One region of the Streptomyces sp. NPDC086077 genome, then DNA from elsewhere that is predicted to be linked to it. Evidence: riboswitches for the same ligand, from Rfam matches in the RefSeq annotation. Region 1 holds a riboswitch; the other holds the start of a gene.
What was found. A riboswitch is a leader RNA that binds a small molecule or an ion and turns the genes downstream of it on or off. The one in region 1 is predicted to bind cobalamin.

Region 1 (3,198 bases):
GACGCCGTGCCGAAGTCGATGACCAGGGCCACCCGCTTCTGGCCGTCCCGCGCGGGGGTGCCGGCGCAGATCGTCGTGAAGCCGGCCTCGCCGCGCGGCTGGGAGGCGTCCTGGGAGTCCTCGCTGACGGCGAAGCGGAAGCCCTGGACGGAGCCGTCGGCGGGGCGGGCGGTGGAGGGACCCTGGGTGGCGTACGTCCACGCCTCGCCGTCGCGCTCCCAGAACGACCAGTAGCGGTAGCCGGTGGCCTGGGCCGGGCCCGTGCCGCCCGCCAGGGCGATCAGGAGAGCGGTGAACAGGAGCGCCGCACGGCGTGTCACGGCTGCTGCTTCCGGTTCCGGCCGCTGAGCAGGAAGCCGATGCCGACACCGGCGACCAGGCAGACGCCGACGTACCACCAGACACCGAAGCCGTCCTCCGACTCGGACTTGGCGTCGCTGTCCGCGGCGGCGGTCTGCTTCGCGGCCTGCGGGGCGGGCCCCGACGCGCCCAGCAGCCGCACGAGGTCCGTGCCGCCGAAGTCGCGCGGGTCGGCGCCGGCCGCGTGCGCGGCGAGGATCAGCTGGGCGTGGGCGGCGGGGCCGCTCTGCCTGGCCCACGTGGTGGCGTTCCGCTCAAGCCACTTGAGGGGCCCGGCCGCCTGCTCGGCACCACCCTGGGCGGCGAGGGCCACGACGGCGTCGGCGGTGTTGCCGTAGTCCGGCTGGTCCTCGGCACCGGCGAGCGCCGACATGAGGTGGCCGTCCGCGGCGAGCGCGTCGGAGAGGTAGGAGGCGCCGTTCGCGGCGGCCTGCTCGGGGGTGAGGTCGTCGCCGTCGGTGCAGGAGGGCGCGGCCCCGGTGCCGGCGGCCTCGGCGGTCAGGCCCTTGCCGAGCGCGCCCAGCACACCGGCCGCGGTGGCGTCCGCGTTGGCGGCGAGGGCACCCTTCTCGTCCGGCTGGTAGGCGAAGGCGCCGGCGCCCTTGTCGTCGTCGCACGGTATGGCGAACGTCAGCAGGGCGTCGAAGGGAGACCTGCCGCCCTTGACGACGTCGTTCGGCTGTTCGCCGGCGGCGGAGAGGGCGCCGATCACCAGGGAGGTCGAGTTGGCGTCGCTGGGGCTGCCGGCGGTGTAGCCCCAGCCGCCGTCCTTGTTCTGCGCGGACTTCAGCCACGTGACGGCCTTGCCGGTGACGGCGTCGTGCCCGCCGAGCGCGGCGAGCGCCTGCACGGCGGCGGAGGTCATGTTGGTGTCGACCGGCGTCCTGGCGTCGCAGGCTTTGGCGGTGTCGGCGCGGTACGGCGCGAACGCGCCGTCGGCGCACTGCTGTCCGGCGAGCCAGTCCACGGCCGAGGCGGCGGGCCGCACGCCGACGGCGTCCTGGGCGAGCAGGGCGAGCGACTGGCGCCACACGCCGTCGTAGGTCGGGTCGCCCGTGCCGTACAGGCCCGAGGGCAGCGACGGCGAGGGGCTCGCGGCGTGGGCGACCGGGGTCGCGGCGGCACCGATCACTGCGGTGACGGCCAGGGCCGCTGCGCTGCGGCGGACGACGTTCATGATCGGCGGGTGCCTCTCCCTGCGGGGGAGCCGCGCAGCACGGGCAACCCCCGGGCGGCTCGGCTCCGTATACCTCGACGGTGCCGTACACCGGCCGGTTGCCGGTGCACTTGAGCCGGTCACGCTTCCGTGCGGGGCGGTCCGGCTCACAGCCTCGGCTGCTCACGGTTGCGGGTCAGCGCCGGATTTGCACCGGCTTTCCCCCGTACGGGTGTGATGACGACCGGGCCACTCTACCCGCCCGTAGCCGAACCCCCCGTGGGGCGCCGGTCACACCCGGCCGGGGCTAGGCGCGGGTCCTGACCAGGCCCGCCGCACGGCAGCGGCCGACCGGGCCGGACTCGTGGCCGTGTGCCGGCCGAGCGCGCACGGCCCCGGCACGGCGGGCGGCGGCACGGCCCCGCGGCGCCGTAGTCGCGGCCACGCCATGCGAACTCCCGTGGAGGACAAGGGATGAGAGAAGGGGGCAGGAAGTACGAGCGGCGGTGGCCGCCGTCGTCCGGGGACCGGGCCGAATCCACCGGAGGTCCGGCGCGGGCTCGTCCAGGTGCCGCGAAGGCCTCAGACCGCCACGTACGTGACCGGATCGCTCCCCGGCACCGCCTCCGCCCGCCCCAGCTTCACCAGGCGGCGCAGATGGGCCTCCGCCTCAGAGACGGCGATGTTGCGGGAACCGTAGGGGATATGGGCCCAGGGGCGGTTCCAGTCCATGCGCTCGGCGAGCTGCCAGGGGGTGAGGGGCTCGGTCAGGAGCACCAGCAGACCGGTGAGACGCGCCTCGTGATGGGTGAGCAACTCCGCCACCCGGGCAGGGGCGTCGGTGAAGGCGTGCTGGTGCGCCGGGAGGACCTCGGCGGGCCCGAGGCGGGCGACGCGCTCCAGGGAGGCCAGGTAGTCGCCGAGCGGGTCGGTGACGGTCGTGTCGTCCGGGTCCTCGTACAGGCCGATGTGCGGGGTGATCCCGGGCAGCACGTGGTCGCCGGAGAACAGGCGGCCGTGGCCCGGGAGCCGGGCAGGGTGCTCCTCCTCCAGGTGCAGGCAGACATGGCCCGGCGTGTGGCCCGGCGTCCAGATCGCGCGCAGCCGGCGGCCGGGGAGGTCGAGCAGCTCGCCGGGGACGATCTCGCGGTCGGGGAGGGCGGGGGAGAGGCCGGGGAGGCGGCCGCGGGCGGTGCGCAGGGGGGCGATGTGGGCCTCGGGGGCGCCGGCCGCGGTGAGCTTGTCCGCCATGTACGAGAACCAGTGCTCGGGACGGGCCTCGTGCGTGCGGCGCACCACCGCCGCGTCCGCCGCGTGCATCGCGATCCACGCCCCCGACGCCTCCCGCACCCGGCCCGACAGGCCGTGGTGGTCGGGGTGGTGGTGGGTGACGACCACGCCGTGCACCTCGGCGGCCGAGGTGCCGCACGCCGCGAGCCCCGCGGCGAGGGTGTCCCAGGACGCCGGATCGTCCCAGCCGGTGTCGATCAGCACCGGGCCGGCGTCGGTGTCGACGACGTGCACGAGGGTGTGGCCGAGGGGGTTGCCCGGGATGGGGACCTTCAGGGACCGTACGCCGCCGCCGTGGTCGTGCACCTGCGTCATGGGTTCCCCCGATCGCCACCGTGCGGTCACTATAACTAGAACACGTTTCCATGGGAGCCCGAGTCGCCGGTTCCGGG
Region 2 (3,198 bases), on a different contig from region 1:
TCATCCAGCCGTTGCCGGTCTGCGCGAGGGTGCGCATCATCCGGCCGTACAGCTCACGGGCGGGAAGCGACTTCTTCGCCAGGCCCTTCCTCTCGGCCTCGCGGTAAGCCGCGTCGAACTCCTCGCCCCACAGGTCGACCAGTTCGGGCACGTCCGACGGCGAGAACAGCGACCACGGCGCGTCCGCGTTCACCCGCCGCATGAACTCGTCCGGGATCCAGTGCGCGAGGTTGAGGTTGTGCGTGCGGCGGGCGTCCTCACCGGTGTTGTCCCGCAGCTCAAGGAACTCCTCGATGTCGGAGTGCCAGGTCTCCAGGTAGACGGCGGCCGCACCCTTGCGCCGGCCACCCTGGTTCACGGCGGCGACCGAGGCGTCCAGCGTCTTCAGGAACGGGACGATGCCGTTGGAGTGACCGTTGGTGCCGCGGATCAGGGAGCCGCGGGAGCGGATCCGGGAGTACGAGAGGCCGATGCCGCCGGCGTGCTTGGAGAGCCGGGCGACCTGGTGGTAGCGCTCGTAGAGGGAGTCCAGCTCGTCCTTGGGGGAGTCCAGCAGGTAGCAGGACGACATCTGGGGGTGCCGGGTGCCGGAGTTGAAGAGGGTGGGGGACGAGGGGAGGTAGTCGAGGCGGCTCATGAGCCCGTAGAGCGCGGCGACTTCGTCCAGCGACCGGGTGGTGTCGTCCTCGGCGAGACCCGCGGCGACGCGCAGCATGAAGTACTGGGGCGTCTCGACGACCTTGCGGGTGATCGGGTGCCGGAGCAGGTAGCGGCTGTGCAGGGTGCGCAGGCCGAAGTAGCCGAAGCGGTCGTCGGCGTTCCGGTCGATCAGGGTGTCCAGGCGGTCGGCGTGCAGGCGCACGAACGCGGCCGTACGGTCGGCGATCAGCCCTTCCCGGTGCCCCACGGCGACGGACTCCGTGAAGGACGTGACGCCCTGGGAGGCGGCCTCGGCGGCGATGGAGCCGGTCAGCAGCCGCGCGGCGAGACGGGAGTAGGCGGGGTCCTCGGAGATCAGGCCGGCGGCGGCCTCCGTGGCCAGCTCCCGCAGTTCGCTCTCGTCCGCCCGGGCGGAACGGCCACGCAGCGCGGCGGCGGCGACCCGGCCGGGATCGGCGTCGGGGAGGTCGGCGGTCAGCTCGGTCAGGGTCCGCAGCAACGCGGTTCCGGGACCGTCGGGTTCCACTTCCACCGTTGTCGCTGCGGCCGGTTCGGCTGGCGCGATGGTCACGTGGGGCTCTCCCTCGCTCGGCACGGGGCCTTGCGGAGGGCAGGGGGCAGCACACGAGCGCACAGGGCGTCGCGTCCACCGGCCCATTCCACGAGACCCGGACGTCAGGGCGCCCGAGCCGGACGGCCGGGCGCGCTGTCGGCAGGTCCTCGGACTGACCAGGCGGGCACCCCCTTTTCAGGGCGGACACACGCAAGTACACCGTTGCGGGACAGTTCCGGATTCGCACCGGATTCCCCTGCGGCGACAGCGAGCATGAGCATACATCTAGTGCCGGGTGCCGACGGCACCCCCATATGTTGTGTCGCCGATGACTTCAGAGCGTCAACTGGTAGGTGAGAAGCGTGATGTCGTCGAGGTCCGGGAGGGGGTTCCAGTCGCGCTCCGGGGTGCGGGTGAAGCCCAGTCGTTCGTAGATGCGGTGGGCGCTGCGCATGGTCCGCTGGGTCGACAGGACGATCCCGGTGCAGCCCTCGACGGCGCGGGCGCGGTCGAGACAGGCGCGCACGAGGGCCTCGCCGACGCCTCGGCCGCGGGCCTCCCGGGCGACGGCGAGCATACGGATCTCGGCCTCCGAGGGGCCGGCTATGTCGGCCATGGGGCCGCCGGACGGGACGAAGGTGACGCCTCCCAGGACACGTTGGCGCTCGACGGCCACGAGTACCTCCGCGGCGGCGGCGCGCTTGGCGACGTCTCGCAGTTCGCCGAGGTACTCGTCGTGCTCGCCGAAGTCCAGAAGGCCGTCCTGGAGGTAGGCCTGCGCGGTGATCTCGCCGAGACCGGCGAACTCGGCGTGGCGCGCGGGGCGGATTTCGATGTCCATGGGGGGAGTGTGTACGACAGCGGGCCGCCGTGTGGCTCAGTGCCGGCGGCCCGCTGCGGGTTGTCCGTGGGCTGGTCGTGCAGTCCCCGCGCCCCTACGGGGCGCGTCTCAGTGGGCGGCTCCCGCCGTCGCCGGCGGCAGCTCCACCTGGACTCCCGGGTCGCCGGCGTCCGCCGTGTAGTCCCCGGGCTTCGTCTCGTCGACGCCCTCGGGGGCCTTCACGGCCTTCAGGACGAAGGTGAGGACCACCGTGACCACCAGGTTCAGGACGAACGCCGTGAGGCCGATGTACCCGATCTCGCCGATGCCGGGGATCTCCGCCGAGGAGCCGCCGAAGTGCTTCTGCGTCGGGGAGGCGACGCCGTACGCCGCGACCGTGCCGTAGGTCATGCCGACCGCCCAGCCTGCCAGCAGCGCCCAGCGGTGGAACCAGCGGGTGAACAGGCCGCCGACCAGGGCGGGCATGGTCTGCAGTATCCAGATGCCGCCCAGCAGCTGGAAGTTGATCGCGACCGTCTTGTCCATCCCGAGGACGAAGACGAGGGCGCCGACCTTCACCAGCAGGGACACCAGCTTGGAGACCTTGGTCTCCTGCGCGGGCGTGGCGTCCGGCTTGAGGAAGTCCTTGTAGATGTTGCGGGTGAAGAGGTTGGCCGCCGCGATCGACATGATGGCCGCCGGGACCAGCGCGCCGATGCCGATCGCCGCGAACGCGACGCCGGTGAACCAGTCCGGGAACATGGTCTCGAACAGCTGGGGGATCGCCAGCTGGCCGTTCTCGACCTTGATGCCGGCCGCGATCGCCATGAAGCCGAGCAGGCCCAGCAGGCCCAGCATCAGCGAGTACAGCGGCAGGATCGTGGAGTTGCGGCGGATCACGTCCCGGCTGCGGCTGGACAGCACGGCCGTGACGCTGTGCGGGTACATGAACAGGGCGAGCGCCGAGCCCAGTGCCAGCGTGGCGTACGTCCACTGCGAGGCGGCGGTCGGCACCAGTCCGCCCGCACCGGCCTCCGTGTACTTGTCGTTCGCCGCGGCGAAGATGTCGTCGAAGCCGCCCAGCTTGATCGGGATGTAGATGATGGCGACGGCGATCACGATGTAGATCAGCGCGTCCTTGACGAACGCGATCAGGGCCGGCGCC

Region 2: linked by a shared signal. The riboswitch ahead of AB0O67_RS35710 (ribonucleoside-diphosphate reductase subunit alpha) and the one ahead of AB0O67_RS03635 (prenyltransferase/squalene oxidase repeat-containing protein) in region 1 are both predicted to bind cobalamin.

Annotation. Positions count from the first base shown of each region.
Region 1 covers NZ_JBFBJT010000007.1:34,672-37,869, reverse strand. Annotated here, with positions in the region: gene AB0O67_RS03640 (SCO2322 family protein) at 1-320, opposite strand, end outside; gene AB0O67_RS03635 (prenyltransferase/squalene oxidase repeat-containing protein) at 317-1,537, opposite strand; cobalamin riboswitch at 1,655-1,780, opposite strand; gene AB0O67_RS03630 (MBL fold metallo-hydrolase) at 2,099-3,121, opposite strand.
Region 2 covers NZ_JBFBJT010000240.1:3,213-6,410, forward strand. Annotated here, with positions in the region: gene AB0O67_RS35710 (ribonucleoside-diphosphate reductase subunit alpha) at 1-1,231, opposite strand, end outside; cobalamin riboswitch at 1,354-1,531, opposite strand; gene AB0O67_RS35715 (GNAT family N-acetyltransferase) at 1,548-2,054, opposite strand; gene mctP (monocarboxylate uptake permease MctP) at 2,163-3,198, opposite strand, start outside.